DNA from 4 places in the Roseateles sp. PN1 genome. Region 4 is predicted to be linked to each of the others. Evidence: predicted binding sites of a transcription regulator. Region 4 holds the regulator's gene; each other region holds the start of a gene.
The links. Region 4 encodes sigma-54, which starts transcription at its own class of promoters, with help from an activator protein. Its sites were predicted from a motif close to TGGCANGNAANCTGCTTT; they were not measured.
Positions count from the first base shown of each region.

Region 1 (7,938 bases), on a different contig from region 4:
GCAAGGGGAAGTGATGGAAAGGAATATTGTGCGAGGCGGCCAGCTGATAGAACTCGCGATGGTTGGAGACGATGGCCGGAATCTCGATCGGCAAATGCCCGGTTTGCACCCGGAACAGCAAATCGTTCAGGCAATGGCCTAGCTTAGACACCAGCAACAGCACCCGTGTCTTGACCTGCGTATCCACCAGCTCCCAGTCCATTTGCAAGCCGGCAGCCAGGGGCGCGAAGGCTTCGCGCAAGCGCTCTTGCTCGGCTCCGGCGGCGCATTCGAACTCGATGCGCATGAAAAAGCGTTGGTGATCGGCATCGCCATGCTGGGCCGAGGTCAGGATATTGCCGCCATGCTGCAGCAAAAATCCGGTGACGGTGTGGACGATGCCCGCCTTGTCGGGGCAGCTCAGTTTGAGGATGAAACGCTTGGCGCTGCGAGGACTGTTGCTCATCGATGACTTCTCTAATTCTTCAATTCTTGAATACTCAGGCTGCTACAGCAGCGGCTTGTTGAACATGGCCACCCACCAGATTCAGCTGGGCCTGGCACTGTGCCGCCAGGCTCTGGTCGTGGGTCACCATCACAAAGGCCGTGCCCTGCTCACGCGCCGTGGCCAGCATCAGCTCGAACACGGCTTGCGAGGTGCTGCGATCCAGATTGCCGGTGGGCTCATCCGCAAGCACACAAGCCGGTTGCGTGACCAAGGCGCGTGCAATGGCCACCCGCTGGCGCTCACCACCCGATAACTCGGCGGGCCGGTGCTTGAGGCGCGCGGCCAGGCCAACGCGGCTCAACATCGCCGCAGCACGCTCACGCGCCTGGGCTTGCGGCATGCGGCGGATGCGCAGCGGCATGGCCACATTGTCCAGCGCGCTGAACTCGGGCAAGAGGTGATGAAACTGGTAGACAAAGCCGAGATGCTGGTTGCGCCAGTCGCCACGCGCGCTCTCGCTGAGCTGGCTCAGGTCCTGCCCCAGCAGGCTGACGCGGCCGGCCGAGGGCTTGTCCAGCCCACCCAGCAAATGCAGCAAGGTGGACTTGCCGGAACCGGATGCGCCAACGATGGCCAGGGTCTGCCCGCGAAACACCGTCACATCCACGCCGGCCAGCACGCGCACGTCCAACTCGCCCTCTTTGAAGCGGCGCTCCAGGCCCAGGCCTTGCAAAACAATCTGGGCTTCACTCATAACGCAGCGCCTCGGCGGGTTGCACGCGGCTGGCGCGCCAGCTCGGATAAATGGTGGCCAGGAAGGCCAGGATCAGCGAGGTGATGACGATGGGCCAGATGTCGGCGCTTTGCGGGTCGCTGGGCATCTTGTTGATCAGATAAATGCTGCCGGGCAGGAAGCTGGTGTTGAGCACCCGCTCGATGAAGGGCACGATCACATCGATATTGAAGGCCACCAACAGCCCCAGGCCAACGCCTGAAAGCGTACCGATCACGCCGGAGGTAGCGCCTTGCACCATGAAGATGCCCATGATGGAGCGCGGGCTGGCCCCCAGGGTGCGCAGAATCGCGATATCGGCCTGCTTATCGGTCACCGTCATCACCAGGGTGGAGACCAAATTGAAGGCCGCCACCGCGACGATCAAGGTCAGGATGATGCCCATCATGCGCTTCTCGACCTGCACCGCGTCATACCAATTGGCATTGCTGCGGGTCCAGTCACGCACCCGAATCTCCGGGCCCATGCTGCGCATCAACTCATTGCCGACCTCGCGAGCCTTGTAAACGTCTTTCAACTTCAGCTGCACGCCGGACGGGCCGGTGACGCGGAACAGCTTGGCGGCGTCGGCCACATGAATCAGGGCCATGCCGCTGTCGTACTCGTAATGCCCGGCATTGAAGGTGCCCACCAAGGTGAACTGCTTCATGCGCGGCACGGTGCCGGCGGGCGAGACATCGCCGCTGGGCGAGACCACCGTGACCTTGTCGCCGAATCGCAGGCCCAAGCTGCGCGCCAACTCCGCCCCCAGCACGATGTGCCAGGCGCCCGGTGTCAATTGCGCCAGGGCGCCGTCCTTGAGCTGGGCGGCCAGGGGCGTGACATGACTCTCCGCCTCGGGCTCGATGCCCCGCACGATAGCGCCGCGCATCTCGTCGCCGCGCGCCACCAACACCTGCGAGGCGATGAAGGGCGCAGCCGCCTGCACGGCCGGGTTCTCGGCCGCCTTGGCCGCCGTGGCTTGCCAGTCGGGCAAGGCGTCACCGTTGTAGCTCATCAGCTCCACATGGGCGATCACCGACAACATGCGGTCGCGCACTTCCTTCTGGAAGCCATTCATCACCGACAAAACGATGATCAGCGCCGCCACGCCCAGCGCGATCCCCAGCACCGACACGCCGGAGATAAAAGAGATGAAACGGTTGCGCCGCCCACCACGTCCGGCGCGGGTGTAGCGCCAGCCAATCTGCAATTCATAAGGCCAATTCATGCCCGGCATGCTAACTGAGGGAAGCCGGGCGCCGCCCCGGGGCGAAGCGCCTCAACGATAAGCCGCACATCAAATGGCAAGAAAAAAGCCCGCGCGGCGATGCGCCGGGCGGGCTTGAGCTGCGAAAGGCTGAAAATTCAGGCAGCTTTGCTGCAGCTACCGCTACCCTTGTCGAACCGGCGGGCAATGCCTCGCGAGCCCAGCAGCACAATCAGGCCCAGCGCCATCAAGCCATAGCTTGAGGGCTCAGGCACAGGGCTGATGCCCAGGCTCAGCGTGCCCGACAACCATTTGCCGTCCGTTGGCTCGACGCCGTTGTCCACGCCCTCAAAGAACTCCAAGCGCAGCAGGCCGTCGGCGCCGACCTGGAAGGCCAGGCCGTAATCGACCAGATTGGCACTGCCGCTGTAATGCGCGCTGCCGCTGTATTCATCATTGATGCCTGGCGTGAAGGCCACAAGGCCGGCGCCGGAACTGGGGCCCAAACTCAATTTGATGTGCGACAGCCAACTCGGGTCGAAGGCTTGCAACTGCAAATCCCAAGTGAGCGAGTTGATCAGCGCATTCGCCCCCACTTGCACGTTCAGCACCGTGTTGAGGGGAGAGCCCAGCGCATCTTTGCTGTCAATGCCGCTGACATCCAGCACCAGGCCGCTACCCACAAACGCCGCCGAACCGAGTAGTGGCGACGTTGACGCTGCAGCAGGCGTGGCGGCTTGCACAGGTGCCGACAAGCCCCAGGCCAAGCCACAGGCGGCGATCAGCCATTTGAAATCAGCCATGCGCGTGCATTTCATGTGCCACCCCATTTCTTGCCTGAACTTGCTTGATGAACGAAAGGCCGGCGCAATCCGCGCCTCAGCCGCTCGCAATTTGGCACAGCCCGCGTCAATTTGAAATGGGCTGAGGCCCCCGACTTCAGTGGGCCTCGTCCCAGTTGGCGCCCACGCCCACCTCGGCCAGCAAGGGCACGCGCAGCGCAGCCACACCGGCCATCAGGCGTGGCACCTCGGTTTTGACCCAGTCCAACTCTGCGTCAGGCACCTCGAACACCAGTTCATCGTGCACCTGCATGACGATGCGGGTCAGCTTGCCCTGCTCATCCAGGGCGGCCTGCACCGCGATCATGGCCAGCTTGATCAAGTCCGCCGCCGTGCCCTGCATGGGGGCGTTGATGGACTGGCGCTCGGCCCCGGCCTTGCGTGGGCCGTTGCCGCCCTTGATCTCGGGCAGATAGATGCGCCGCCCAAACAAGGTTTCCACATAGCCCAACTCCGCGGCGCGGGCCTTGGTGTTGTCCATATAGTGCTTCACACCGGCGAAGCGGTTGAAGTAGAGGTCGATGTAGTCGCGCGCGGCCTTTTGCTCGATGCCCAGAGACTGCGCCAAGCCGAAAGCGCCCATGCCGTAGATCAGGCCGAAGTTGATGGTCTTGGCATAGCGGCGCTGCTCGGTGGTGACCTCGCTCACCGGGGTGTTGAACACTTCTGAAGCGGTGGCGCGGTGCACGTCCAGGCCTTCGCCAAAGGCGCGCAGCAGGCCCGGGTCTTCGCTGATGTGAGCCATGATGCGCAGCTCGATCTGCGAATAGTCGGCGCTGACGATGCTGTGGCCGGGCAGCGCCACAAAGGCCTCGCGCACGCGGCGGCCTTCTGCGGTGCGGATGGGGATGTTCTGCAGATTGGGCTCATTGCTGGACAAGCGCCCGGTCACCGTCACCGCCTGGGCGTAATTGGTGTGCACCCGGCCGGTCTGCGCATTGATCATCAGCGGCAGCTTGTCGGTATAGGTGCTCTTGAGCTTGGCCAGGCTGCGGTATTCCAGAATCTTGGCCGGCAGCGGGTAGTCCAGCGCCAGCTTGTCCAACACCTCTTCATCAGTAGAAGGCGCGCCGGTGGCGGTCTTCTTGACGATGGGCAAGCCCTGCTTGGTGAACAAAATCTCGCCGATCTGCTTGGGGCTGCCCATATTGAAAGGCTGACCCGCAATGTCGTAAGCCTCTTGCTCCAGCGTCAGCAAGCGCTGACCCAGCTCATGGCTTTGCGCTTGCAGGCGGCTGGCATCGATCAGCACGCCTGTCGATTCGATGCGCGCCAGCAAAGCGCTGGTGGGCATCTCGATGTCGCGGTAGACCCGCAGCAAGCCGGCTTCGGCCTCGATCTGCGGCCACAGCTGCTGATGCACCTGCAGGCACATGTCCGAGTCTTCGCTGGAATACTCCGCCGCCTTGGCCACTTCCACCTGGGCAAAGGGAATCTGATTGACGCCCTTGCCGCACAAGTCTTCGTAGCTCAGGCCGGCGCGGCCCAGATGACGTTCACCCAAGGCGCCCAGGCCGTGGGTTTTGTGAGCTTCCAGCACATAGCTTTCCAGCATGGTGTCGTGCTGCACGCCGCGCAGCTGGATGCCGTGATTGGCCAGCACATGGGTGTCGTACTTGAGGTTCTGGCCGAGCTTGGGCGCATGGGCGTCTTCCAGCCAGGGCTTGAGCTTGGCCAGCACTTCCTCCAGCGGCAACTGAGCCGGGGCGTCCGGCCCTTCATGGCGCAGCGGAATATAGGCCGCCTCACCCGCCTTGACGCTGAAAGAAATGCCAACGATGCGCGCCCGCATGGGGTCGAGCGAATCGGTCTCGGTGTCCAGCGCGGCCAGGCTGGCGGACTGCAGCTTGGCCAGCCAGGCGTCAAAGCTGGGCCAGTCGAGGATGGTGCTGTAGTTGCGCTCTTGAACCGCGGCGGGCAATTGCGGCGCCGATGCGTCAACAGAGCCGTCGCCGAACAAATCGCCGCTGACTGCAGCCGGCGCAGCAGTCTTGGCGCCAGCGCCGGCCAACTCCTTCAGCCAAGTCTTGAAGCCGAATCGGGTATAGAAATCCTGCAAACCGGCTTCATCCACCGGCTTGAGTGCCAAAGCGTCCAGCTGCGGCCAGCCAGGCACAAAGCCGTTCAAATCGCAGTCCAGCTTGACGGTCACGAGGCGGCGGCCCATCGGCAGCCAATCCAGGGCTTTGCGCAGGTTCTCGCCGGCCACGCCCTTGACGGCGGCCGCGTTGGCAATCACGCCATCCAGCGAGCCGTGCTCGGCAATCCACTTGGCGGCGGTCTTGGGGCCGACCTTCTCAACGCCGGGCACGTTGTCCACCGTGTCACCCATCAGGGTCAGGTAGTCAATGATGCGCTCAGGCGGCACGCCGAACTTGACGCTCACCGCGGCCGGGTCCAGCACCTCGCAATCGATGGCCGGGCCACCCCAGGGCGCTACGCTGCCGGGCACGGCGGCGGCCTTGTTCATGGTGTTGATCAGGGTGGTGTCGCTCGTCACCAGTTGCGCCAAGTCCTTGTCGCCGGTGGACACCACCACGGCGTGGCCGCTTTCGGCCGCCACGCGGGCCAGGGTGCCGATGGCGTCATCCGCCTCGATGCCGGGCACTTCCAGCACCGGCCAACCCAGCAGCTTGACTACCTCGTGGATGGGAGTGATCTGCTCGCGCAGCGCATCGGGCATGGGCGCGCGCTGGGCCTTGTATTCGGGGTACCACTCGTCGCGGAAGGTCGGGCCCTTGGCATCGAAGACGCACACCGCATGTTCGGCCGCCACTTGCTCGCGCAAGCGCTTCATCATCGCCACCATGCCGTGAATCGCACCGGTGGGCACGCCCGCCGGGCCACGCAGATCGGGCAGGGCGTGATAGGCGCGGTACAAATAGCTGGAACCGTCGACCAGCAGAAGAATGGGTTTGCTCATGCCGCGCATTGTCGTGCAGGCGCGGGGTGCCAGCCCTGCCAGTGAGCGTAGGCGAGTTGCTGAGCTGGCGCGAACTAGAATGAGGCCATGGTTCGCTACATCCCTCATTCCGGCCCGGCTGCCCCTTCGACCCTGTTGGCTCAGTCTGCCTTGACAGCCCTGGCACTGCTGCTTTGCCTCAGCGCCGGCTTGGCCCGTGCCGAAGCGCCGGCTGACAAGCCAGCCCAGGCACCGGTGCTGAAGGATGAACCGGCCACCCGCAAGACCCCCGATGCCAAGGTTGAACAGACCGTGATCGAGGACGACAGCAACCGTGTTGAAGAGACGCGTGTGCGCGGCCAGACCCAAAAGGTCACGGTCCAGCCCAAAAACAGCCCCCTGCCCAGCTACGAGATCATCATGGGCGACGCCAGCCGCGACCCCTCGCAAGGCAATTCCGCCAGCCGCGGCGCAGCCGGTGCGCGAGTCTGGCGCTTGCTGACCTTTTGATGCTCAGCGGCCAGCCAGGCACGGCGCCCAAGTTGCACTGTTTGCCCTGCTCGCCCTAGTCGCCCAAATCGCCCTAATCGCCGAAGTCGATCTCGTCCGCCTCACCCTCTTCTTTGACGCACCGATAAAAGCGTTCTGTTGCCATGGCCGTATTCACCCAAGTCACCGAAGCCCAGGCACAAGCCCTGGCAACCCGCCTCCATCTGGGCCAGTTGCAATCGCTGCGCGGCATCAAAGCCGGCATCGAAAACACCAACTATTTCCTGGACACCGACAAGGGCGAGTTCGTGCTGACGGTGTTCGAACGCCTGAGCTTTGAGCAACTGCCTTTTTACTTGCAGCTGATGAAGCATCTGGCAGCGCGCGGCATCGCCGTGCCAGACCCGCAGGCCGATGCCCAAGGCCACATCCTGTTCGAGTTGCAAGGCAAGCCCGCCGCGGTGGTGAACAAGCTCAGCGGCGGCCACCAGTTGGCGCCCGATCTATTCCACTGCGCCCAAGTCGGCGCTGGCCTCGCCCACATGCATCTGGCGGCGCAAGATTTCCCGCTCGACCAGCCCAATCTGCGCGGCCTGGATTGGTGGAATGAAACGGTTCCCGTACTGCTGCCCTTCTTGGACCCGGAGCGCAGCAGCTTGATCCAGCAAGAGCTGGCCTACCAGCAAAGCCTGGCGGCCTCCGCCAGCTATGCCGAGCTGCCCTGCGGCCCCATCCACGCCGATCTGTTCCGCGACAACGTCATGTTCGATGGCCTGCCCGGCCGTGAACGGCTCAGCGGCTTCTTCGACTTTTACTTCGCCGGCGTCGACACCTGGCTGTTCGACCTGGCCGTGTGCTTAAACGATTGGTGCATTGACCGCGACAGCGGCCGCCTCGATGAGACCCGCGCGCAAGCCTTTGTGGATGCGTATGAGACCGTGCGGCCCCTGAGTGGCACCGAACACCGCCTGCTGCCCGCGCTCTTGCGTGCTGCGGCGCTGCGCTTCTGGGTCTCGCGCCTGTGGGACGTTTACCTGCCGCGCGACGCCAGCCTGCTCACCCCCCACGACCCCGGCCATTTCGAACGCGTGCTGCGTGAGCGCATTGCGCGTCCCTGGCATGCGCTGGCCAGCGCCTAGTTCGACCGTGGCTCGCACGCGCAAAGCCGAGCGTGCTTGTCCGGCCGCCTGAAACTCCCTACCCTTGAGCCTTTTGACCTTGAGCACTCCCCCTCCGATGATCTTGCACCTGCAAACCGTACCCAGCCGCAATGGCATGTTGTGGATACGGCATGGC
Region 1 is NZ_JBCARA010000013.1:137,607-145,544, reverse strand. It holds gene purU (formyltetrahydrofolate deformylase) at 1-445, opposite strand, end outside; gene lolD (lipoprotein-releasing ABC transporter ATP-binding protein LolD) at 480-1,181, opposite strand; gene AABB87_RS19170 (lipoprotein-releasing ABC transporter permease subunit) at 1,174-2,430, opposite strand; gene AABB87_RS19165 (PEP-CTERM sorting domain-containing protein) at 2,568-3,212, opposite strand; gene polA (DNA polymerase I) at 3,349-6,174, opposite strand; gene AABB87_RS19155 (hypothetical protein) at 6,262-6,663, shown strand; gene AABB87_RS19150 (homoserine kinase) at 6,807-7,781, shown strand; gene AABB87_RS19145 (BPSS1780 family membrane protein) at 7,861-7,938, shown strand, end outside.
Region 1: AABB87_RS19165 (PEP-CTERM sorting domain-containing protein) is a predicted target of sigma-54. The motif match lies at 3,216-3,233, and genes of this name have one in related genera.

Region 2 (7,938 bases), on a different contig from region 4:
AAGAAGGCGGCCTCGCGGCCATTGGCCTTCCACTCGGCCGGCAGCTTTGCATACTGCGGGTTGGCCATGAAGGCGGCGCGCATCCAGCCACCCACCTGCGCGGCCGTGGCCCCCGGTGCCAGGCGAGCAAACACCCGGCCGTTGATGACGAATAGCGCCTCCCGCTGCGCCGGCGTGCGGGTATTGGCTTGCGAGTCATAACCCACCATGGCCATGGCTTCACCCACCGAGGCCAGCGCGCCGGGATTGGCCAGCGGGTTGCGGGCATCGATATTGGGCATCACCGCGCTGACGGTGTAGGTCTTGCCGCCCGCCTCGATGCGGCGGCCCAGCGCCTGTTCGGGCGGCAGCTCGCCCCACAGCTTGCGCAGCAGATCGGTGTTGATGGCAATGCCGTCATGCCGCGCCAGGCTGGCGCGCAGGTCCCCCTGCAGGGAGGGCAGTTGCAGCAGCGGCACCAGATCGGGGTCGGCCAGCAGCAAATAGCTGGCTTGCAGGCGGCCGTCGATCTTGATGTCCAAGCCGCCGCCACTGGCCCGGCTGATCAACTCCAGCGGGACCTTGCGCTCCTTCAACATCTCAGCGAACACGAGCGGCGAGGCGCTGAACCAGAAGTTTTGCTCGCCCGGCAGATTGCCCTTGAAGTCCAGCAGCACCACGCGCTCGGGCGCGGGGATCGCCGGGTCGGGGTCAGACAAGGCCACCGCCAGCAAAGCCACCAACACACAGGCCGCCTGCGCCAGCATCAGCCCACCCACCGCCACGGCCGTGGCCCAGGGCCGGGCGCGCAGGCCACGGCAGGCGTCGCGCAGCAAGGCGATCCTTGCACTCATGCCGCGACCTCGGCGCAGGCATCCACCAGCACCCGCCCGTCCAGCAGGCGCACGGTGCGCGAGGCCAGCGCCGCGTGCTCGGCGCTGTGGGTCACCATCACCAAGGTAGTACCTTCGTCATTGAGTTCGCGCAGCAGCTGCATCACCTCCTGGCCATGGCCGCTGTCGAGATTGCCGGTGGGCTCATCCGCCAGCAGCAGAGCCGGGCGAGCCGCGATGGCACGGGCAATCGCCACCCGCTGCTGCTGGCCACCGCTGAGCTGGCTGGGGTGGTGGGCAGCGCGGTGGCTCAGGCCCAGGCGCCCCAGCACCTCGGCAACGCGCTGGCGCTGCGCCTGCTCGGGCATGGGGCCGTAGCGCAGGGCCAGTTGCACGTTGTCGGCCACGCTCATTTCATCAACCAGATTGAAGCTCTGGAACACAAAGCCGATGCGGCCACGCCGCAGGGCAGCTAACTCACGCGGGCGCAACGCCGTGACGTCCTCACCCAGTAAACGGTACTGCCCGCTGCTGGGCAGGTCCAGCAAGCCCAGCAGGCCCAGCAAGGTGGACTTGCCGCAGCCCGAGGGGCCGGTGATGGCGACATATTCGCCCGCCTCGATGTGCAGGTCGATGGCATCGAGCGCGGTGGTTTCGATATCACCGGCACGGTGGCGCTTGCTCACGGCTTTGAGTTCGATCATGGGAGAGTCAGCCTTTCAAGATCAAAAGAGGGAGGTTGGGACACCAGCACTTCATCGCCGGCCACCAAGCCGGACAAAACTTCCACCTGGCCGGCCGCACGCCGGCCCAGCTGCACCGCGCGGCGACGTAACTCGCCACCCTGACGCACAAAAAGCTGGCTCTGCACGCCCGGCCCGTCGGGCAAGAGCAAGGCCGGCGCGGGCTGGGCCAGGGCCAGGCGCAGCTCCACGGCCTGGCCGGGGCGCAATTCGGCCGGCGCCTGCCCGGCGGGCCAACGCAGCAGCACGCGCAGCTTGCCGCCCTGCACTTGCGGCAGGATCTGCGCCAGGCTCAGCACGCCCTTGCCCTCGCTGTGGGCGCTCTGGCCGGCTTGCAGGCGCGGCAAATAGTATTCGTCCACTTCGGCCGTTAGCTGCATGCCACCGGCCGGGTCATCGATGCGGCCCAGGCGGTCGCCCAGCCGCACGCTGGTGCCGGGTTGCAGAGCAAAGCCACTGAGCTGGCCGGCAATGGGCGCGCGCTGCAACAGCCGGTCGCGCGCGCGCTCCAGCAACTGCAGGCCGCGCTGCAAGCCCTGCACGGCGCGGGCCATCTCATCTAGGGATTGCTGGCGCGTCTGCGCCTCCAGCGCCTGATCCTGGCGCGCTTGCTGCAGCAGCTGTGTGGCCAGGCCTTGCTGGCGCTGCGCTTGCTCCAGAGCGGCGGCCGACAGAAACCCGTCTTGCGCCAGCTGGCTGGCACGTTGCAGCTCGTTGTCGGCCTGCTGCTGGGCGGCTTGCAGCTGGGCCAGCTCGCGGCGGTTCTGGGCAAGGCTGGCGGCCTGCGCGCTGCGCTGGACCGAGACGTTAGCCATCTGCTGCGCCACCTCGGCGCTGCGCTGCATCAAAAGCTGCTCCTGCTCTGGGCTGAGCAGGCGGTACAGCGGCGCGCCGGCCTGCACCTTGTCGCCGTCGGCCGCGAGCACCGCCTCTACCCGCCCGGCCTCGGCCGCATCCAGCTGCACCGAGCGCAGCGGCTCAACGCGAGCGCGCAGCGCCAACTCGTCGCGGAACTCACCCAGGCGAACGGTAGCCAGCTGCATATGACCTAGCGGCTGGGCCGGCGTGGCGCGCACCGCCCACAGCCAAGCGCCGCCAAGCGCCAGCGCGGCGACTGCCGCAGCGGCAATCACCCGCGCGCGCCGCCAGAGAGGTGGCCGCGGCAGGCTGCGGTCCATCGCGGCGCCGCTGGGGGGCAGGGTTTGGGGGACAGGTTCTAACGACATCTTGCTGTGCAGCATCGCGGCACGGCAAGCGCCGGCCAAGCCCCCTGTCCGCTTTCGGACAGGGCTCTGGCGCGCCCGCGCGCGTGGCTGCGAAGATAGGCGCCTATGCCCGCCGCTGAACCGCTTCTCCCCTCCATCTTGCTGCTCGACGACGACCCCGATGTGGGTCTGGCGGCGCAGCTCTTGCTGCAGCGCCGGGTGGCGCCGCTGACCTGCTTGCGCCGCCCGGCCGAGCTGCTGCCGGCCATCAGCCGCCTGCGCCCCGCCCTGCTGCTGCTGGACCTCAACTTCGGCCCCGGCCGCAGCGACGGCGCCCAAGGCCTGCGCCTGCTGGCCGAGGTGCAGGCCCTGGCCGAGCCGCCACTGGTCGTCGTGTTGACGGCTTACGCCGACATCGACCTGGCCGTGCAAGCCCTGCGCAAGGGCGCTTACGACTTCCTCACCAAGCCTTGGGACAATGTGCGACTGATCGCCACCTGCCGCGAAGCCTTGGCGCAAGGCGCAGCGGCCAGCGCTGAGCCGCCCAGGTCCTTGACGCCGCCCGCGCCGGAGCAGGAAGCACCGCGCTCCCTGGCGGTACAGGAACGCGCCGCCGTGCTGGCGGCCATGGCCCAGGCCGAGGGCAATCTGAGCGCCGCCGCGCGCTTGCTGGGCTTGTCACGCGCAGCGCTCTACCGTCGCCTGGATAAACATGGGCTTTAACTCCGCACTGGCCCGGCTGGGCGGCGCCGCCTTGCTGCTCGCGGCTGCCGGGGCGCTGGCCCATGGTGCTGACGGCACGGCGCGCGGCTGGGTCGGCCCAGCCCTGCTGAGTACAGCAGCGCTGGCCCTGGCTTGGCGGCGCGGCTTGCCACCACCGGCCTTTCCCGAGCCCCAGCCCAGCGCCGCCGCCACCGCCGTATCCCAACAAAGCCTGGCCATCGCGCTGGCCCAGCTGGAACACCTGCCCGTGGCCGCCTGGCTGCAAACGGGTGAAAGCCAGCTCAAGCCCCTGAGCAGCCGCGCCCGCCGCCTGCAAGCGCCCGGCGGCGTGCGCGATGTGGCGGCACTGCAGCAGCTCTTGCTCACCCAAACGCATAGCGGGCCGGTGCTGCTGGACACCGAGCGCGGCAGCGATGAACGTTGGCAGCTGCGCCGCCAGCCCCTGGCGCTGGACGGCCAAGCCCAGGTCTTGCTTGTGCTGGTGCCGCTGGAGCAAGCGCTGGAGAGCGAGTCACTGCTGGCCTGGCAGCAGCTGGTGCAGGTGCTGACGCACGAGATCATGAACTCGCTCACACCGATTCAAAGCCTCAGCCAAACAGCCCTGCTCTTGATGGATGAGCAAGACGAGGGCCCGGCCGCGCATCCCGTCAGTTCGAGCACCGACAGCCGCGCCGAGATGCGCCAGGCGCTGCAAGCGATTGCCTTGCGGGCGCAGAGCTTGTCCAGCTTTGTGCGCAACTACCGGCGCGTCAGCCAATGGCCGGCGCCGCAACTCGCGCCGGTGGACTTGGGCGCCCTGATGGCGCGCCTGCAGCAGGCCGTGGGCCCCGCCTGGCTGGCGCGCGGCGGGGCCGTCAGCTTTGAGCTGGCCACGGCGGGCCTGCGCTTGCAGGCCGATGCCGGACAACTGGAGCAAGCCCTCCTGGCCCTGCTGCGCAATGCCGAACAAGCCACCTGGGGCCTGGCCGTGCCACGGCTGTGGGTCAAATGCGCGCAAGGGCGCGGCGGGCGGCTGCTGATCAGCGTGCGCGACAACGGCGCCGGCGTACCCGCTGGACTAGAGCGGCAAATCTTTCTGCCCTTTTTCAGCGCGCGCGAGCACGGCGCCGAAGCTGACGGAACGGCCGGCCAGGAAGGTCAAGCCGAACAAGCCGGCCAAGCTGGACAAGGCATTGGCCTGACCGTGGTGCGCCAGCTCGTCAACGGCATGGGCGGCCGGGTGCGGCATGTGCGGCCGCTGGAAGGTGGCGCGGCCTTTGTGCTGAGTTTTTGAGTTGACACCCTAGGCCCACAGGTACGGAAGTTGCATCGCCTTGGCCACCATGCCAAGCCTGCCACCCGACACCCCGGTGCTGCGCGTGCTGTTGATCAACGACGGCGCCCATCACCTGCAGCTGATCCAGCAAGAGCTGGCGGCGCAGGGCTGCGAGGTGGTGGGGGTGATTGCCGAGGCCACCTTAATTCACGACTGCGTGCTGCGCCTGCAGCCCGATGTGGTGATTGTGGACAGCGCCTCGCCCTCGCGCGACACCTTGGAGAACCTGGCCACTCTCAACGAGCGCATGCCGCGCCCGGTGCTGGTGTTCTCGGAAAGCAGCCACGATGACCCGATGCGCCACGCCCTCAAGGCCGGCGTCAGCGCCTATGTGGTGGCGGGCCTGCAAAGCGGGCGCTTGGCCGGCGTGATGCAGGTGGCGATTGCCCGCTTCGAGCAAGACCTGGCCCTGCGCCAGGAACTGGGCCGCGCCCAGGCCCAGCTGGCCGGGCGCAAGTGCATTGAAAAGGCCAAAGGCATCCTGATGCGCGAGCTCACGCTGGACGAAGACGGCGCCTATCGCCAGATGCGCCGCATGGCCATGGACCGCGGCATGCCGCTGGTGGAACTGGCCGACCGCATCATCGACGCCCACAGCCTCTTGCGCCCGATTTGATGCTGCAGTGCACCAAGCTGGCCCGCCCGGCCACTCAGAAGTGCCCGCAATGCGTGCATCAGGGGCCGCCCGCCCGGGCAAAACGCTGGCACGCTTCCTGCTAAATTAACCCTGCGGCCCGCAACGACGTGGGCCGGCAAGACTGAATTTTCCGTACCGCATTCTTCTTTCGGGCAAAGGCGTCCGACCGTTCAACCCCGCCATTTCTTGGCGCCGGGCTTGATGGTCGCGACGCCTTTTTTCGTTTTGTCTTGGAGGTTTTCATTCATGCACAAGGTCAAGCACGCCATGGAGGGTTTGATGAGCGAACCACGTCGAAAACTGCTGCTGGGCGCCGCCGCTGCGGCCGCCCTGCCCGCCGCCACAGCGGTATCAACAGGCGCCTGGGCCGCCGGCTCGGACAAGCCCGAGAAAGAAGAAGTGCGCATCGGCTTCATCCCGCTGACCGACTGCGCCTCGGTGGTGATGGCCTCGGTGCTGGGCTTTGATAAGAAGTACGGCATCAAGATCGTCGCCAGCAAGGAGGCCTCCTGGGCCGGCGTGCGCGACAAGCTGGTCAACGGCGAGCTGGACATGGCGCACGCCCTCTACGGCTTGGTCTACGGCGTCCACCTGGGCGTGGCCGGGCCCAAGAAGGACATGGCCGTGCTGATGACGCTCAACAACAATGGCCAGGCCATCACCTTGGCCAAGAAGCTGGCCGACCAAGGCGCGGTGGACGGCGCCTCGCTGGCCAAGCTGATGCGCCAAGACAAGCGCGAGTACACCTTCGCCCAGACCTTCCCCACCGGCACCCACGCCATGTGGCTGTATTACTGGCTGGCCGCGCATGGCGTTCACCCGCTGAAGGACAGCAAGGTCATCACCGTGCCGCCGCCGCAGATGGTGGCGAATATGCGGGTTGGCAATATGGACGGCTTTTGCGTGGGCGAGCCCTGGAACCACCGCGCCATCATGGACGGCATCGGCATCACCGCGGCCACCACCCAAGACATCTGGCCCGACCACCCCGAGAAGGTGCTGGCCTGCAGCGGCGACTTCGCCAAGAAGAACCCCAACACCGCGCGCGCCGTCATCATGGCCGTGCTGGAAGCCAGCCGCTGGATCGACGCCAATCTGCAGAACAAGCTGAAGATGGCCGACACCATCGCCGACAAGGCCTATGTCAACACCAGCGCCGATGCGATCAACCAGCGCATCCTGGGCCGCTACCAGAACGGCCTGGGCAAGACCTGGGACGACCCGAACGCGATGAAGTTCTTCAACGACGGCGCGGTCAACTTCCCCTACCTGAGCGACGGCATGTGGTTCCTGACCCAGCACAAGCGCTGGGGCTTGCTCAAGGAGCACCCGGACTATCTGACCGTGGCCACGCAGATCAACCAGATCGAGCTTTACAAGCAAGCCGCCAGCCAACTCAAGATCGCCGTGCCCAAGGAGGCGCTGCGCAGCGCCAAGCTGCTGGACGGGATGGTGTGGGACGGCAAGTCGCCGGCCAAGTACGCCGATAGTTTCAAGCTGAAAGCCTGAGGCCCATCATGGTGAGCGCCGTGTTCCATTCGCCGCGTGGCGATGTTGATGAAGTTCTTGCCCCGGCCGTGCCAGCGCCACTGGCGGCCGGCCCGGCCCGCAAGCCCGGGGCCAAGCTCGCCCACAGCCGGCCAGGCTTCGACTGGCATGGCCTGTGGATGAAGCTGCTGCCGCCCGTGCTGGGCCTGGCCTTGATGACCGGGCTGTGGGCATTGTTCACCCTCAAAACCAGCAGCGGCATCCCCACGCCGGCAGCCACCTGGGACTCGGCCGTGCAGCTGTTCGCCGACCCCTTCTACCGCCGCGGCCCCAATGACCAAGGCATTGGCTGGAACATCCTGGCCTCGCTGCAACGCGTGGCCCTGGGCTTTGGCCTGGCCGCTGCGGTGGGCATCCCTTTGGGTTTTGTGATCGGCCGCTTTGAGTTCATCGGCCGCATGGTGTCGCCGCTGATCAGCTTGCTCAAGCCGGTCTCGCCGCTGGCTTGGCTGCCGATTGGCCTGCTGGTGTTCAAGAGCGCCAACCCAGCGGCGATCTGGACCATCTTCATCTGCTCGATCTGGCCCATGGTGGTGAACACCGCCGTCGGGGTGCAGCGGGTGCCGCAGGACTATCTGAACGTGGCGCGGGTGCTCAAGCTGTCGGAGTGGAAGGTCATCACCCGCATCCTGCTGCCCGCCGTGCTGCCCTACATCCTGACCGGCGTACGGCTTTCGGTCGGCACCGCCTGGCTGGTGATCGTTGCGGCGGAAATGCTGACCGGCGGTGTGGGCATTGGCTTTTGGGTCTGGGATGAGTGGAACAACCTCAATGTGGCCCACATCATCATCGCCATCTTCGTCATCGGCATCGTCGGGCTCTTGCTCGAATGGCTGCTGATGAGCGTGGCCCGGCGCTTCTCGTTTGAAGACTGAAGGAGTTTCCCGATGAGCCAAGCATTCATCGAAGTCCAGGGCGCTGAAATGGTATTCAGCACCCGCAAGGGCCAGTTCCA
Region 2 is NZ_JBCARA010000005.1:167,758-175,695, forward strand. It holds gene AABB87_RS10060 (FtsX-like permease family protein) at 1-833, opposite strand, end outside; gene AABB87_RS10065 (ABC transporter ATP-binding protein) at 830-1,516, opposite strand; gene AABB87_RS10070 (efflux RND transporter periplasmic adaptor subunit) at 1,513-2,781, opposite strand; gene AABB87_RS10075 (response regulator) at 2,887-3,483, shown strand; gene AABB87_RS10080 (sensor histidine kinase) at 3,473-4,756, shown strand; gene AABB87_RS10085 (ANTAR domain-containing response regulator) at 4,806-5,414, shown strand; gene AABB87_RS10090 (CmpA/NrtA family ABC transporter substrate-binding protein) at 5,715-6,944, shown strand; gene ntrB (nitrate ABC transporter permease) at 6,953-7,858, shown strand; gene AABB87_RS10100 (ABC transporter ATP-binding protein) at 7,871-7,938, shown strand, end outside.
Region 2: AABB87_RS10090 (CmpA/NrtA family ABC transporter substrate-binding protein) is a predicted target of sigma-54. The motif match lies at 5,501-5,518, and genes of this name have one in related genera.

Region 3 (7,938 bases), on a different contig from region 4:
GCCTGTTCCGTTTGCTGATGTTCTTCAGCATCGATCCGATGTGGGACTATCTGGCCGGCCAGATGCGCATGGTGGGCGTGCCGAGCTTTCAGCTCGATGCGCTGTGGCCCGGCGTCACCGACCAGCCCTTGCTGAGTTTTTGCCTCTATTTGCTGGTGTTTGACTGCGTCAATTACTGGCTGCATCGCGCCCAGCATCAGTGGAATTGGTGGTGGGCCTTGCACAGCTTGCATCACAGCCAGCGTGAGATGAGCATGTGGACCGATAACCGCAACCATCTGCTCGACGATGTGCTCCGCGACGCTGCTTTTGTGCTGCTGGCCCGCCTGATTGGCGTGGAGCCGGGGCAGTTCATCGCCCTGGTGGCTTTCTCGCAGCTGATGGAAAACCTGCAGCACGCCAATGTGCGCCTGTGGTTCGGGCCCGTGCTGGAGCGTGTGGTGGTCAGCCCGCGTTTTCATCGCCGCCATCACTCCATCGGCATCGGCCATGAGTCGGGCGGCCGAGGCACCTTGGGCGGGCACAATTTCAGCGTGTTGTTCGCGTTTTGGGATGTGATCTTCCGCACCGCCGACTTCAAACTGCAATGGGATGCCACCGGCGTGCGCGACCAATTGCCGGAAGAGGGCGGGCGCGACTATGGGCGCGGATTCTGGGCCCAGCAATGGCTGGGTTTGCGGCGCCTGTTTGGCGCCAGTTGAACGGCTAAACGAGAGAAGTCAAGCAATGGTCAAGTCCATGAGTCAGCTTGCCGACGCCTTTTGGCGTGCGGCGGCCTATTGCCTGCATCCGCGGGTGATTGCCCTTTCTTTGTTGCCGCTGCTGCTGTCGGCTGCGCTGGCCTTCGGGCTGGGCTACTTTTTCTGGGAAGACGCGGTGACCGGCATGCGCGGCACGCTGGAGTCCTGGCAGTTGATCAACTCCTTGCTGGGCTGGCTCGACAGTGTCGGTGCGAGTGCTCTGCGCAGCGTGATTGCGCCTTTGCTGGTCTTGGCCCTGGCCCTGCCTGTGATCGTGGTGCTGAGCCTGCTGCTGGTGGCGCTGATGATGACACCCACCTTGATCAAGCTGGTGGCCGAGCGGCGCTTCCCCATGCTGGAGAAAAAGCAGGGCGGCACCTTCTGGAAGTCGCTGGGCTGGTCCTTGATGCATTCGGTGCTGGCGCTGTTCGCCTTGCTGGTGAGCCTGCCTTTCTGGCTGATTCCGCCCTTGGCCCTGATCGTGCCGCCGCTGATCTTTGGCTGGCTCAGCTACAAGGTGTTTGCTTTTGACGCCCTGGCCGAGCATGCCTCGGCGCAGGAATGCCGTCAGCTGATGCGCGCCCACAAGGTGCCGATGATGACGCTGGGCCTGGTGACCGGCTTCCTGGGCGCCGCACCCGCCGCCATCTGGGCATTTGGCGTGATGGCGGTGGCGCTGGCGCCGCTGCTGGTGCTGGTGTCGATCTGGCTTTACACCCTGGTGTTTGCCTTCTCCACCCTGTGGTTCATCCACTATGCGCTCAATGCCTTGCAGGAGCTGCGCATGGCTCGTGGACAGGGCGGACAGGGCGGGCCGGTGATTGAGGCGGAGCAGCCGCCCGTGATTCAAGCGCAGGAGCAAACCCCATGAAAGTTGGCCTGATCATCATTGGTGACGAGATCTTGTCCGGCAAGCGCCAGGACAAGCATATGAGCAGCTTCATCCAACTGCTGGCCGCCCGCGGCATGCAGCTGGACTGGGCCAAGTATCTGGCCGATGACCCAGCGCAGATCACCGAGCATTTGCGCCAAGCCTTTGCCAGCGGCGACCTCGTCATCAGCTGCGGCGGCATCGGCGCCACGCCGGACGATCACACCCGCCAAGCGGCCGCCGCGGCCCTGGGGGCTGAGCTGGTCTTGCATCCCGAGGCCAAGGAACTGATCTGGCAGCGCATTACCCAAATGGCGCAAGAGCAGGGCCAGGCAAGCCCTGACCCCGAAGCTGGAGATACCTTGCGGCGCCTGCAGATGGGCGTGTTCCCGGCCGGCGCCGAGATCATTCCCAACCCCTTCAACAAGATTCCCGGCTTCTCGGTCGGCACGGTTTACTTCGTGCCTGGCTTCCCGGTGATGGCGCATCCGATGATGGCCTGGGTGCTGGATGAGCGCCATGCCGATCTGCACCGCACGGTGGGGCTGCAAGAGCGTTCGCTGATCGTGCAGGGCGCCATGGAAGCTTCGCTGACGCCGCTGATGGAGGCGGTGGAGGCGCAGTTCGCTGGCATCAAGGTTTTCAGCCTGCCCAGCGTCGATCATCCGCAATGGGGGCGTCATATCGAGCTGGGCGTGAAGGGTGCGCCCGAGCAGATGGAGGCCGCCTACGCCGCACTGAAAACAGGCGTGCTCGATTTTGGTGCCGTCATCAGCACTGAAATGGTGCGCTAGACCAATTCCATTGGCACCAAAACAGGGCTGTTGTGGGAGTTTGTTTTTGCCAAAGCGCTGGCAAGCCCTGGCAATCCCCGCATAATTCCGCTGGGCGCCGGGCCGTAAGGCCATGCACCGTGCTGGCACGCAAACTGCTTAATACACAGCACGGCGCATGTTGACCGACGTGCCTGTCGAACAATTTCTTTGAGTCCCACCCAAGATTTACCCGCTAGGAGCTATTGATGGCCAAGACCGTCGCCGACGTGATGAAGATGGTGAAGGAAAACGAAGTCAAGTTTGTTGACTTCCGCTTCACCGATACCCGTGGCAAGGAGCAGCATGTGTCTGTGCCCGTGTCGCATTTCGACGAAGACAAATTCGTCTCTGGCCACGCGTTTGACGGCTCATCGATTGCCGGTTGGAAGGGCATTGAAGCCTCCGACATGCTGTTGATGCCCGATCCCAACACGGCCAATATCGACCCCTTCTTCGAAGAGCCGACGCTGATCATGAGCTGCGACGTGGTCGAGCCCAGCGATGGCAAGGCTTACGAGCGTGACCCACGTTCGCTGGCCAAGCGCGCCGAAGCCTATCTGAAGGCCTCCGGCCTGGGCGACACCGCCTTCTTCGGTCCTGAGCCCGAATTCTTCGTGTTCGACTCGATCCGCTGGAACGTCGACATGTCCGGCTGCTTCGTCAAGATCGACTCCGAAGAAGCTGCTTGGAACACCGGCAAGGAATACGACCACGGCAACTCCGGTTATCGCCCGAGCGTCAAGGGTGGTTACTTCCCCGTGCCTCCGGTTGATTCGGGCCAAGACATGCGCTCGGAGATGAGCCTGATCCTGGAACAACTGGGCATCCCGGTTGAAGTGCATCACCACGAAGTGGCGAATGCCGGCCAGATGGAAATCGGCACCCGTTTCAGCTCGCTGGTTGAGCGCGCTGACTGGACACAGCTGCAAAAGTACGTGATCCAGAACGTGGCCCACGCCTATGGCAAGACTGCCACTTTCATGCCCAAGCCCATCGTTGGTGACAACGGTTCCGGCATGCACGTGCACCAGTCGGTCTGGAAGGACGGCAAGAACCTGTTCGCCGGCGACGGCTACGGTGGCCTGAGCGAGTTCGCCCTGTACTACATCGGCGGCATCATCAAGCACGCTCGTGCGCTGAACGCCATCACCAACCCCGGTACGAACTCGTACAAGCGTCTGGTGCCTGGCTACGAAGCCCCGGTCAAGCTGGCTTACTCGGCCCGCAACCGCTCGGCATCGATCCGTATCCCCTTCGTGGCCAACCCCAAGGGTCGCCGCATCGAGGCACGCTTCCCCGATCCACTGATGAACCCCTACCTGGGCTTCTCGGCCCTGCTGATGGCAGGTTTGGACGGCGTGGAAAACAAGATCCATCCGGGCGAAGCCGCCACCAAGGATCTGTACCACTTGCCGCCGGAAGAAGACGCGCTGGTGCCTACCGTCTGCCACAGCCTGGAACAAGCGCTGGAGTATCTGGACAAGGACCGTGCCTTCCTGACCAAGGGTGGCGTGTTCACCGACAGCTACATCGACGCCTACATCGAACTGAAGATGCAAGAAGTCACGCGCATGCGCATGACCACGCATCCGGTCGAGTTCGACATGTACTACACGCTGTAAACCGCGTGCGGCTCGCCTGAGCTGAACAAGGGGGCAACTTCGGTTGCCCTTTTTTGTGCCTGTCTTTGTCGCATTGCCGCTGAATAACTTGGTCCACAATCGCGCCATGCTGATTCGATCCGCTTTGCAGAATTGTCTGGCCACCGTCTTGGTGGTTGCTGCCGCCCATGCGCAGGCTCAGTCGGGTGCACCGGTTTACCGCTGCCCCGGCCCACCCGTGCTTTACACCGACGCGCTTTCGGCCAAGGAGGCGGCGGCGCAGGGCTGCCGCACCATCGAAGGCACGCCCATCACGGTGATGCAGACGAGCAAGCCCCGGCCCGCCGGCAGCGGCAGCGGCAGCGCTGCGGCACCAAGTGCCGCCAGTGCCGGCTCTGAAGCGCAGCGCGTTGAGCCCGGCCAGCAACGCAGCCGCGACGGTGAACGCCGCCGCGTGCTGGAGACCGAGTTGCGCGAGGCCGAAGAGCGCTTGGCTGCGGCCCAGCGTGAATTGGCCAGCAACTCCGAGCGGCGCGGTGACGAGCGCAATTACCAGCGCTACCTGGATCGCATGCTTGAGCTCAAGGCCAATGTCAGCCGGCAAGAGAGCGATGTTCAGGCCCTGAAACGAGAGATCAGCAAGCTGCCCTGAGTTTGACCTTTGGGCCGGCCACCTCCCCATGACCCACAGCCCTAATTTCGAAGCTTTTGACACCCTGGCCACCATGGTGGCGGTGGTGCAGCCCGACGGCGAATGCCTGTTCGCCAATGCCGCGTTTGAGAACGCCATGCGCTTATCGCGCCGCGCCGTGCAGCGCAGCCAGTTGTACGACTGGTTTGTCGACGCCAGCCGCCTGCGCGATGCCGTGCAGGGCTTGGCCCGCAACAGCTACTCCAGCAGCCGCTTTGACGCCGTGCTGCGCCGCGGCACGCGGCCCAGCGGCCCCGGCTTCACCGTGGAAGATCTGCCGGTGCACGTGATCGTGTCGCAAACCGAGTTTGACGATTTGATCCTGGTCGAGCTGATCGAGAACGCCCAACAAAACCGCCAAGAGCGCGAAGAGCGCAGCTTCGACCAGGTGCAAGCCACCAAGGAGCTGACCCGCAATCTGGCGCATGAAATCAAGAATCCGCTGGGCGGCATCCGCGGCGCGGCGCAGTTACTGGCCATGGACTTGCAGCCCGAGCTGCAGGAGTACACCCAAGTCATCATCCACGAGGTGGATCGCCTGCAGTCCCTGGTAGACCGCTTGCTGGCGCCGCACCGCCATGCGCAGGTGGTGGGTGATGTGAACATCCATGAGGTCTGCGAGCGGGTGCGCTCGCTGATCCTGGTCGAGTACCCGCGCGGGCTCAAGGTACAGCGCGATTACGACACCTCGCTGCCCGACTTCCGCGGGGACCGCGAGCAGCTGATTCAAGCGGTGCTCAATATCGTGCAGAACGCGGCGCAAGCCTTGCAAGCGCGCATTCAAGCGGGGGACGCCTGCATCTTTTTGCGGACCCGGGTGGCCCGTCAGGTCACCATCGGCAAGCAGCGTTGGCGCTTGGCATTGGAATTGCATGTGGAGGACAACGGCCCTGGCATACCGGCCGAGATTCGGGATCGCATCTTCTTCCCCCTGGTGTCGGGGCGCGAAGGCGGCTCCGGCCTCGGCCTCACGCTGGCGCAGACCATTGCCCAACAACACCAGGGCATGTTGGACTGCGAAAGCGAGGCGGGCCGGACCGATTTTCGAATGACATTGCCATTGCCTTGATCCAACCCGATCTGCTTTGATCCGCACAGGGAACACACCGCATGAAATCCATCTGGGTTGTTGACGACGACCACTCCATCCGCTTCGTGCTTGAGAAGGCGCTGAGCCGCGAGGGCCTGCCGGTGCGCACCTTCAGCAATGCCCGCGACTTGCTGGCCGCCCTGGAGCAAGACAGCCCGCAAGTGCTGGTGTCCGACATCCGCATGCCTGGCGGCTCGGGGCTCGACCTGCTGGCCAAGGTCAAGGCCAAGCTGCCGCTGTTGCCGGTCATCATCATGACCGCCTACTCCGATCTGGACAGCGCCGTGTCCGCTTTCCAGGGCGGCGCGTTTGAATACCTGCCCAAGCCCTTTGACCTGCCGCGAGCGGTGGAGCTGATCCGCCGCGCGCAAGAAGAAAGCCAGCGCGAAGCCGTGGCCGAAGAGGCCGCCGCCCAGTTGCCCGAAATGCTGGGCCAGGCGCCGGCGATGCAGGACGTGTTCCGCGCCATCGGCCGCCTCAGCCAGAGCAATGTCACGGTGATGATCACCGGCGAGTCCGGCTCCGGCAAAGAGTTGGTGGCGCGTGCCCTGCATAAGCACAGCCCGCGCGCGGATGGTCCTTTCGTGGCCATCAATACCGCGGCGATTCCGAAGGATTTGCTGGAGTCCGAGCTGTTCGGTCATGAGCGCGGTGCCTTCACCGGCGCGCAGGCCAGCCGGCGCGGCCGCTTTGAGCAGGCTGATGGCGGCACCTTGTTCCTGGATGAAATCGGCGATATGCCGCTGGACCTGCAAACCCGCTTGCTGCGCGTTTTGTCGGACGGCCAGTTCTACCGCGTCGGCGGCCACAGCCCCATGCGCGCCAATGTGCGTGTCATCGCTGCCACCCACCAGAACCTGGAAGAGCGGGTGCGCCAAGGCGTGTTCCGTGAAGACTTGTTCCACCGCCTCAACGTCATCCGCCTGCGCCTGCCGGCCCTGCGAGAGCGCAGCGAAGACGTGCCCGTGCTGGCGCGCTTCTTCCTGCAGCGCAGCGCCACCGAGCTGGGCGTCGAGCCCAAGCGCCTGAGTGAAGCCGCGCTGGCGCGCCTGAGCGAGTTCAGCTACCCCGGCAATGTGCGCCAGCTGGAAAACATCTGCCATTGGCTGAGCGTGATGGCGCCCAGCCAGATGATTGAAGCCAAGGACTTGCCGCCCGAGTTGCTGGCCGGCGAGGGCCTGCAGCCGCGCGCCGCCGGTTCGATTGGCCCTAACGCCGAGTCTGAAGGCCTGGCTGCGGCTGGCACAGGCGCGGCTGCCTTGGCCGGTGCAGGCCCCGGCTTGGTGCCTGGCGCCAATCTCCTGCCCAGCTTCGGTGCCGGGCCCGATGCCTGGGTGGCCGAAATGGCGCGCGAGGCCCGCCGCCTGCTTAGTGCCGGTGAGCCGGACGTTTGGGACTTGCTGACGCGCCGCTTCGAGGCTAGCCTCATCCTCACGGCGCTTGATGTGACGCGCGGCCGCCGCATCGAGGCCGCACAAAAGCTGGGCATTGGCCGCAACACCATCACCCGCAAGATTCAAGAGCTGGACCTGGACGTGTAAGCGCCCGCGCGGCAGTGCCGCGCCATTGAGGCAGGGGAGGGCGGATTGAGCAAGTTGAGTCTGTACCGACATCCCAGCGGCCGCACCGCGCTGCATGAGAGCGGCTATTCCTGGGTGGCCGCCTTCATGCTGCCGTTGTGGCTGCTGCTTCATGGCTTCAAGGCCTGGGCTGTGCTGCTCGCCGTCTTGCTGCCCACGGCGACGGTGCTGTTTGCCCAGTCGATCTGGCCCGTCGAGGTGGCGGGTCTACTCTGGTTGTTGCAAGCGCTGTTGATCGGCGCGCTGACCAGCCGCTGCTATCGCTGGTATCTGAACCGCCATGACTGGGTCAAGGTGGCGCAGGAGGAGGCTGGGCCATGATTTTTTCGGCCTGCTCACCCTTGCCTGCTGGTGAGCAGGTGTTGGACACGCCGGTGATGGAGCTGGCGATTGGCGGCCTGTTCTTCGCACTGCTCACTGCGGTGTTGATGGCGCCGTTGATGCGCCGCCGCTACCGCCAGAAAGTCAGCCGCCTGATGGGGCTGAATCAGCTTGGCGTGGCAGGGGCCGATGCGCCCGCTGAACCTAACTGTGTGCCCGAGCCCGAGCC
Region 3 is NZ_JBCARA010000017.1:27,078-35,015, reverse strand. It holds gene AABB87_RS21050 (sterol desaturase family protein) at 1-701, shown strand, start outside; gene AABB87_RS21045 (EI24 domain-containing protein) at 739-1,611, shown strand; gene AABB87_RS21040 (competence/damage-inducible protein A) at 1,608-2,405, shown strand; gene glnA (type I glutamate--ammonia ligase) at 2,633-4,048, shown strand; gene AABB87_RS21030 (hypothetical protein) at 4,155-4,679, shown strand; gene glnL (nitrogen regulation protein NR(II)) at 4,708-5,787, shown strand; gene ntrC (nitrogen regulation protein NR(I)) at 5,829-7,349, shown strand; gene AABB87_RS21015 (DUF2628 domain-containing protein) at 7,395-7,709, shown strand; gene AABB87_RS21010 (hypothetical protein) at 7,706-7,938, shown strand, end outside.
Region 3: glnA (type I glutamate--ammonia ligase) is a predicted target of sigma-54. The motif match lies at 2,529-2,546, and genes of this name have one in related genera.

Region 4 (7,938 bases):
GACGTCAACTTCCGCCGCGTGCATGTGGGCTTCCGTGCCAACATCAAATCGCACCAGAAGTTGTTCTTCGCTCTCGAAGCGATGGGCAAGGAAGCCGAAGTGCACACCGCCGTGTTCAACGCCTTCCAGCGCGATATGCCCGAGGACGATAAGGCCGTGATGGCTCTGGCCGGCCGCCTGGGCCTGGACATGGCCAAGTTCACCGCCGCCTACAACTCCTTCGGCGTGCAGACCAAGTGCGCACAAGCCAGCAAGCTGTCGGAGGACTACCGCATCGACGGCGTGCCCGCCATCGGCATCGCCGGCCGCTTCCTGACCTCGCCCGGCATTGCCGGCGTTCGCGGTGCCGGTGAAGTCGTCAATGGCCAGCAAGCACTGGCGGTGACCGACTATCTGATCAAGCTGGCACGCTCAAGCAAGGGCTGAGGCCCGCTTGCAAAACCTGCCGTGCCGCGCGCGCGGCAGGTCGATCTCTTCAGCCTAGGTGCCGCTCCTGCAATTTGGGGTGGCGCCGGGCTGCGCTTGAAGATGCAGGGCTAGAATGGTCTGCAAGAATTGTGCCGCCATGAAAACACCCTGCCTTCGCCCATCCCGCCCTAGCGCCAGAGCCGTCGCCCAAGACATCGCCAACGCTGGCCGTGTCGCCTTGGCCGTGGCGCTGATGCTCGGCGCCGCAACCATCGCCCGCGCCGAAAAGGCCGACCAGTTCAAACCACTGAACATCGCCTCCGACCAGGGTGGCCGGGTCGATATGGCGCGCCAGCGCACCGAGTTCAACGGCAATGTGGTGCTCAGCAAGGGCAGCTTGCTGCTAAAGGCCGAGCGCATTGATGTGCGCGAAACCGGTGACGGCTACTTTCAAGCCTATGCCAATGGCCAGACCGGCAAGCAGGTGTCCTTCCGCCAGGCCCGTGATATTCCCGGCGAGGCCATCGAAGGCTTTGCCGATCAGGTCGAGTACGACACCCGCAGCGACACCGTGCGCTTCATCGGCAATGCGGTGGTGCATCGCACCATGGGCAGCTCGGTGGCCGACGAGGTCAGCGGCGCCGTGATCGTCTACGACAACCGCAGCGAAGTGTTCACCCTGGACGGCGGCAAGACCTCGCCCCACCCCACCGGCCGCGTCCGCGTGGTGATCATGCCGCGAGGCTCGGCAGCAAGCGCCGAGCCCGCCGCCAGTTCTGGCCTGACCCTGCAACCCAGCACCCAGCTGCCCAGCAGTAAAAAGGCGCCATGAGCAGCGCGCCCCCGATCAGCGGCAGCAGCGCGCCGCGCAGCCGCCTTGACGCCACCGGTTTGGCCAAGAGCTACGGCGTGCGCAAAGTGGTCAAGAACGTGCACCTGGGCGTGGACAGCGGCGAGGTGGTGGGTCTGCTGGGCCCCAACGGTGCCGGCAAGACGACCAGCTTTTACATGATCGTGGGCCTGGTGCGCGCCGATGCTGGTGAGATCCACATCGACGGCAAAGAGGTCCAGCACCTACCCATCCACCAGCGCGCCCGCCTGGGCCTGAGCTATCTGCCGCAGGAAGCTTCGATCTTCCGCAAGCTCACCGTGGAAGAAAACATCCGCGCGGTGCTGGAATTGCAACTCGATGCCAATGGCCGGCCGCTGAGCAAGGCGCGCATCAATGAATTGCTGGAAAACCTGCTGCACGACCTCAGCATCGAAAAGCTGCGAGACAGCCCCGCCCCCGCGCTTTCGGGTGGCGAGCGCCGTCGTGTTGAGATCGCGCGCGCCCTGGCCACCCAGCCGCGCTTCATCTTGCTGGACGAGCCCTTTGCCGGCGTCGACCCGATCGCGGTGCTGGAGATCCAGCGCATCATCAGCTTCCTGAAGGCGCGCGGCATCGGGGTCTTGATCACCGACCACAATGTGCGCGAAACCCTCGGCATTTGCGACCGCGCCTACATCATCAGCGAAGGCGCCGTTTTGGCCGAAGGCACGCCCGCCGAGATTGTGGACAACGCCGATGTGCGCAAGGTCTATCTCGGCGAAAACTTCCGCATGTGATGAAACAGTCGCTTCAGCTGCGCCTGAGCCAGCATCTCTCGCTGACCCCGCAATTGCAGCAATCGATCCGGCTGCTGCAACTCTCGACCCTGGAGTTGAACCAGGAAATCGAGCAGATGATGGCGCAGAACCCGCTGCTGGATACCGAGGATGACATCAGCGTGGCCGCGCCCGAGATCAGCGAGCCGCCACGCGCCAGCGCCTCCGACGACAGCAGCGCCGACACCGAGTTGGGCGGCGGCGCCGACGCCGACGCCGAGAGCACGCCGGAGTTGCGGGCCGAAGACTTCGGCAGCACCGAGCGCGACGATTGGGAGAACGGCACCGAGCGCGATGACTTCGACGGCATCCGCGAACTACCCAGCAACCACAACAGCGGCAGCGCCAGCAATGACGGCGACGACGATCGCAGCGAGCAGGAGTTCGCCGAGATCAGCCTGCAAGAGCATTTGAATCAGCAGCTGGCCGGCATGCACCTCAGCCAGGCCGACCGCATGGCCTTGCAAGTACTGATCGAGTCGCTGGGCGAAGACGGCTATCTGGAAGACACGCTGGAAGACATCGCCCAGGCACTGACCAGCGATGCCGAGGAGCAAGAAGAGCTGCTGGACCATCTGCGCATCGCCCTGAAGTGGCTGCAGAACATGGACCCCGGCGGTGTCGGCGCACGCGACCTGGCCGAATGCCTAACGCTGCAGTTGCGCGCGTTGCCGCGCAGCCCGGCGCAGGTGATCGCCATCCTGATCTGCAAATCGCACCTGGAACTGCTGGCCAAGCGCGATAGCAAAAAGCTGATGGCGCTGACCGGCGCCGACGAGCCCTTGCTGCGCGAAGCGCAAGCCCTGATCCGCGCCCTCGACCCCAAACCGGGGCGGCGTTTCGCGCAAGGCCAGTCGCAGGCGGTGATCCCGGATGTGATCGTGCGCAAGGTCGGCCGCGAGCTGCGGGTGATGCTCAACCCCGAAGTCGCCCCCAAGCTGCGCATCAATGAGATGTATGCCAACGCCCTGCGGCAAACCCGCGGCGGCATCAGCAATAGTGCGCTGGGTGGCCAGCTGCAGGAAGCGCGTTGGTTCATTAAAAACATCCAGCAGCGCTTCGACACCATTTTGCGTGTCTCCAAAGCCATCGTGGAGCGGCAAAAAGGCTTCTTCACCCACGGCGCCCTGGCCATGAAGCCCCTGGTGCTGCGCGAGATTGCCGACGAGCTGGGCTTGCACGAATCGACCATCTCACGCGTCACCACGGCCAAATACATGGCCACCACCTTTGGCACCTTTGAGCTGAAGTACTTCTTCGGCTCGGGCCTGAGCACCGAGGCCGGCGGCAATGCCTCCAGCACCGCCGTGCGCGCGCTGATCAAGCAATTCGTTGAGGCGGAAGCGCCGAACAAGCCGCTGTCTGACAGCGCCTTGGCCAGCATGCTGGAAGAGCAAGGCATCCAGGTAGCGCGGCGCACCGTGGCGAAATACCGCGAAGCGCTGAAGATCGCCCCGGCCAATTTGCGCAAACCCTGCTGATTGATCTGCATCAAGGCTGAGGCAGGGGCGACTCGCTAAGGTGACGCTCCCTCACCTCGCCCACCATGTCCAGCCCAGCCCCCCATTCGGCGAACCGCCCCGGTTCGGTCTTCTGCATTCAGCAATTTCACGCGCAATGGCTGGTGTTCGCCCTGGCCTGCATGATCGCCGCGCTGTGTGCCGTCATCGGGCTCAGGCATGAACGCGCCGAGTTGCAGCAGCAAGAAAGCCAGCGCCTGCAAGGCCTAGTGCAAGTGCTGGACGGCATCGTGGCGCAGCAGCTGCATGGCATTCAGGCGGCGCTGCAGACCATCGACGATTCCCACGGCAAATGGCGCAACAGCCAGATGCAGCAAGATGCCCGCCCACTCTTGAGCGCCTTGGCCCAGGCCATGCCCGGTGTGCGCATGGCCGCCATCATCGATGCCCGCGGGCGCATGCGAGCCACCTCGCTGGCCGAGCTCCCCAATTTCGACGCCAGCACGCGCGACTACTTTCTGATGCCGAAAGCGGCGCCGCAGTACGGCATGCTCTATGTCTCACCGCCCTACAGCAATGCGCTGGGCGAATACACCATGAGCTTGTCGCGAGCGCTGTTCGATGCGCGCGGGCAATTCGCTGGCGTGGCCATGGTGACGCTAGACCCCGACTACTTCAAGCTGGTGCTGGGTGCGGCGCAAACCTCGGATGACACCTGGAGCGCCCTGGTTCACGCCGACGGCATGCTCTACAGCCTGCGCCCGCAGAACAATGCCTGGATGGGCCGCCGGCTGCTGGACCGGCCGGGCTCGCTACTGGCCCGCCATCTGGCCAGCGGCCAAGACGCCAGCGTTCAGCAAGGCCTGGCCCTAGTCAGCCGGGATGAGCGCCTGACGGCCTTGCAAACCGTGCGCACCCCGGGCCTGCAAACCAACCGCGCCTTGATCGTTGCCGTGGGTCGCCAGATCACCGCCCTGGAAGCGCCTTGGCAGCGCCAATGGCAGCAGACCCTGGGGGCCGGCTTGCTGCTGGCCATGGTCAGCGGCCTGGCGCTGTGGCTGCGCCAACGTCGCTTGCGCAGCATCGCCGCGTTGCGCGAAGCTCAGCGGCGCAGCGACCACGACAAAGCCCAGCACACCCAGGCGGTTCTGGACAATATGGTGGACGGCGTCATCACCATCGACGCGCGCGGCCTGATCCTGAGCTTCAACGCCTCGGCCTGCCGCATGTTCGGCTACAGCGCCGAGGAAGTGATCGGGCGCAATGTCAGCCTGCTGATGCCCGAGCCTGAGGCCAGCCAGCACGATGGCTATCTGCGCAACTACCTGGGCGGCAATCAAGCACGCGTGATCGGGGTCGGCCGCGACGTCACCGGCCGGCGCAAGAGCGGCAGCAACTTCCCGATGAGCCTGGCCGTGTCCAGCATCGAGCGCGATGGCGAGCCCCTGTTCATCGGCCTGACGCGCGACATCACCGAACGCAAGCGTGCCGAAGCCGCGATCGAGAAGCTGGCCTTCAACGACCCGCTCACCGGCCTGCCCAACCGCCGCCTGCTGCTGGACCGCTTGAACCAAACCCTGGCCTCGGCGCAGCGCCAGGGCCGCCACGGCGCCGTGCTCTTCATCGACCTAGACAACTTCAAGTCGCTCAACGACACCTTGGGCCACGGCATGGGCGATCTGCTGCTGCAAAGCATCGCGCAGCGCCTGCTGGGCACGGTGCGGGCGCAGGACTCGGTGGCGCGCTGGGGTGGCGATGAGTTTGTGGTGCTGCTGCAGGACTTGGGCCAGGACTACGCCGAGGCTGCCCAGCATGCCGAAGCGGCGGCCGAAAAGATCCTGCGCGTGCTGGGCCAGCCCTACCAGCTCAAAGACCATCTGCACCACAGCACGCCCAGCATCGGCATCAAGGTCTGGGGCGCGGGCGACGGCAGCAGCAGCGAAGACCTGCTCAAGCATGCCGACCACGCCATGTACCAAGCCAAGGCGGGCGGCCGCAACCAGCTGTGCTTCTTCGACCCGGTCACTCAGGCCGCCATGGCCGAGCGCGCCACGCTGGAGGCGGACCTGCGCGGCGCCTTGCAGAACGACCAGTTCGCGCTCTATCTGCAAGCCCAGGTCAATCAGCACGGCCAGTTGACCGGCGCCGAAGTGCTGCTGCGCTGGCAACACCCGCAGCGCGGCTGGGTCTCGCCCGCACAGTTCATCCCCCTGGCTGAGCAGACCGGCCTGATCGTGCCACTGGGCGCCTGGGTGATGCAGCAGGCCTGCGCGCTGCTGGCCTTGTGGGCCGGTCAGCCGCGGCTGGAGGGCTTGAGCCTGGCCGTCAACGTCAGTGCCGTCCAGTTCCGCCACAAGGGCTTTTTGTCCACCTTGCAGCAAATCCTGGCGCGCAGCAACGCCCCCACCGAGCGCCTCAAGATCGAGCTGACCGAGAGCGCCTTGGTGGACGATGTGGAGGGCGTGATCCGCCTGATGACGGAGCTGGGCCGCCTGGGCGTGGGCCTGTCGTTGGATGATTTCGGCACCGGCTATTCCTCGCTGGCCTACCTGAAGCGCCTGCCGCTCAAGCAACTCAAGATCGACCAATCCTTTGTGCGCGACCTGATCAGCGAGCCCAATGCCCATGCCATTGCCCATGCGATTGTGCAGTTGGGTGACAGCCTGGGCCTGCACGTCATCGCCGAAGGGGTGGAAACCGAGGCGCAGCGCGATCTGCTGGCGCAGCTGGGTTGCCATGCCTACCAAGGCTATTTGTTCGGCCGGCCCACGCCCATCGAGGCCTTCGTCGCCGAGGCCTTGCAATGGCCCAAGCCCATGGCCGGGCAGACGCAAACTGCCGAGCCCGCAAAGGCTCAAGCCACAAGCGAAGACAGGCCTGCCGACGCGCCGCTGCCGGCCTAAAGGCCAGCTCAGGCCAGGCCTGCGGCACTGGCACGGGCCTGAATTCCGCGCCCTCTGGCCAAGCCTGGCCGCGAACTGGGACAATCAGCCCCAAAGCCCATGTGCTTTTGCCCTTTGAACTTTTTGCTTGCGGCCGCAATCGCAACGCCTCTGCCCCATGTTTTCCCCCACCGATAAGCTCCATCTCTTTGTCTCCTGTGCCTCCGGCGTGGAGCGCCTGCTCGATGAAGAGGTGCGGGGCATCCTGCCCAAAACCCATATCGAGGTGCTGCGCGGCGGCATCGCGCTGAAGGGCGATCTGGAAGCCGTGATGAAGCTCAACCTCGAAAGCCGGCTGGCCCAGCGCGTGCTGATCGAGTTGATCGGCGGCGGCTACCGCCACGAGGACGATATCTACGCCCTGGCCTGCAAAATCGACTGGACACAGTGGATCACCCCGGCCGAAACCATCCGCGTGGACACCATTGCCCAGCGCAGCCCGCTGCGCAGCCTCAACTTCGCCACCCTGCGCGTCAAGGACGCCATCTGCGATGTGCTGCGCGACGCCACCGGCGAGCGCCCCAGCGTGGACACCCGCTACCCCGATCTGCCGGTGATGCTGCACCTGAGCGAAACCGATGCCACGCTCTACATCGACAGCTCCGGCGAGCCACTGTTCAAGCGCGGCTGGCGCGAGGACAAGGGCGACGCCCCGCTGAAGGAAACCCTGGCTGCCGCCATGCTGGCTGCGGCCGGCTGGAAGGGCACGCCCGAAGCCGGCGGCGCCCTGCACGACCCCTGCTGCGGCTCGGGCACCATTGCGGTGGAAGCCGCGCAAATCGCCTGCGGCATGGCCGCCGGCATGCAGCGCCGCTTCGCCTTTGAGCGCCAACTGCCTTTTGTGCCGCTGCGCGGCCGCTGGCAAGCCATCAAGCAAGCCGCCAAAGACCGCGAGCATGCGCCCGCCGTGCCGATCTACTGCAGCGATGTGGCCTTCCGCATGGTTGACTTTGCACGCCGCAATGCCGAGCGCGCCGGTGTGGCCCAGTACATCCAATTCAACGGCGGTGATGCGCTGGAGCGCCCGGCGCCCGAGCTGCCCGAAGGCATGCCAGGCACCATCATGATGAACCCGCCCTACGGCGAGCGTATCGAGGTGCGCGGCAAGGCCGGCAACTTCCAGATGAGCCGGGATGCGGGCGGTTCAGAAGCCCGCGATGCTGGCGACGACTTCTTCCCGCGCCTGGCGGCGCACTGGAAGCGCGCCTACACCGAGAACCCGGCCGGCTGGACCGCCTGGCTGCTGTGCCCGGACATGAAGCTGCCCAGCAAGATGCGCCTCAAAGAGTCGCGCAAGATCCCGATGTGGAACGGCCCGATCGAATGCCGGATGTTCAAGTTCGACTTGATCAAGGGTTCGGCGCGCACGCCCAAACCGGGGCGCGAAGGCGAAAGCAACGGCGATAACGCCGCCGCCGACTCAAACTGATTGCAGGGCCAGCCAGCCCAGCACGGCCAGTGGGGCCGTGTCGGCACGCAGA
Region 4 is NZ_JBCARA010000001.1:391,252-399,189, reverse strand. It holds gene AABB87_RS01540 (thiol:disulfide interchange protein DsbA/DsbL) at 1-426, shown strand, start outside; gene lptA (lipopolysaccharide transport periplasmic protein LptA) at 566-1,240, shown strand; gene lptB (LPS export ABC transporter ATP-binding protein) at 1,237-2,016, shown strand; gene AABB87_RS01525 (RNA polymerase factor sigma-54) at 2,016-3,536, shown strand; gene AABB87_RS01520 (bifunctional diguanylate cyclase/phosphodiesterase) at 3,602-6,418, shown strand; gene AABB87_RS01515 (THUMP domain-containing class I SAM-dependent RNA methyltransferase) at 6,576-7,886, shown strand; gene AABB87_RS01510 (16S rRNA (uracil(1498)-N(3))-methyltransferase) at 7,878-7,938, opposite strand, start outside.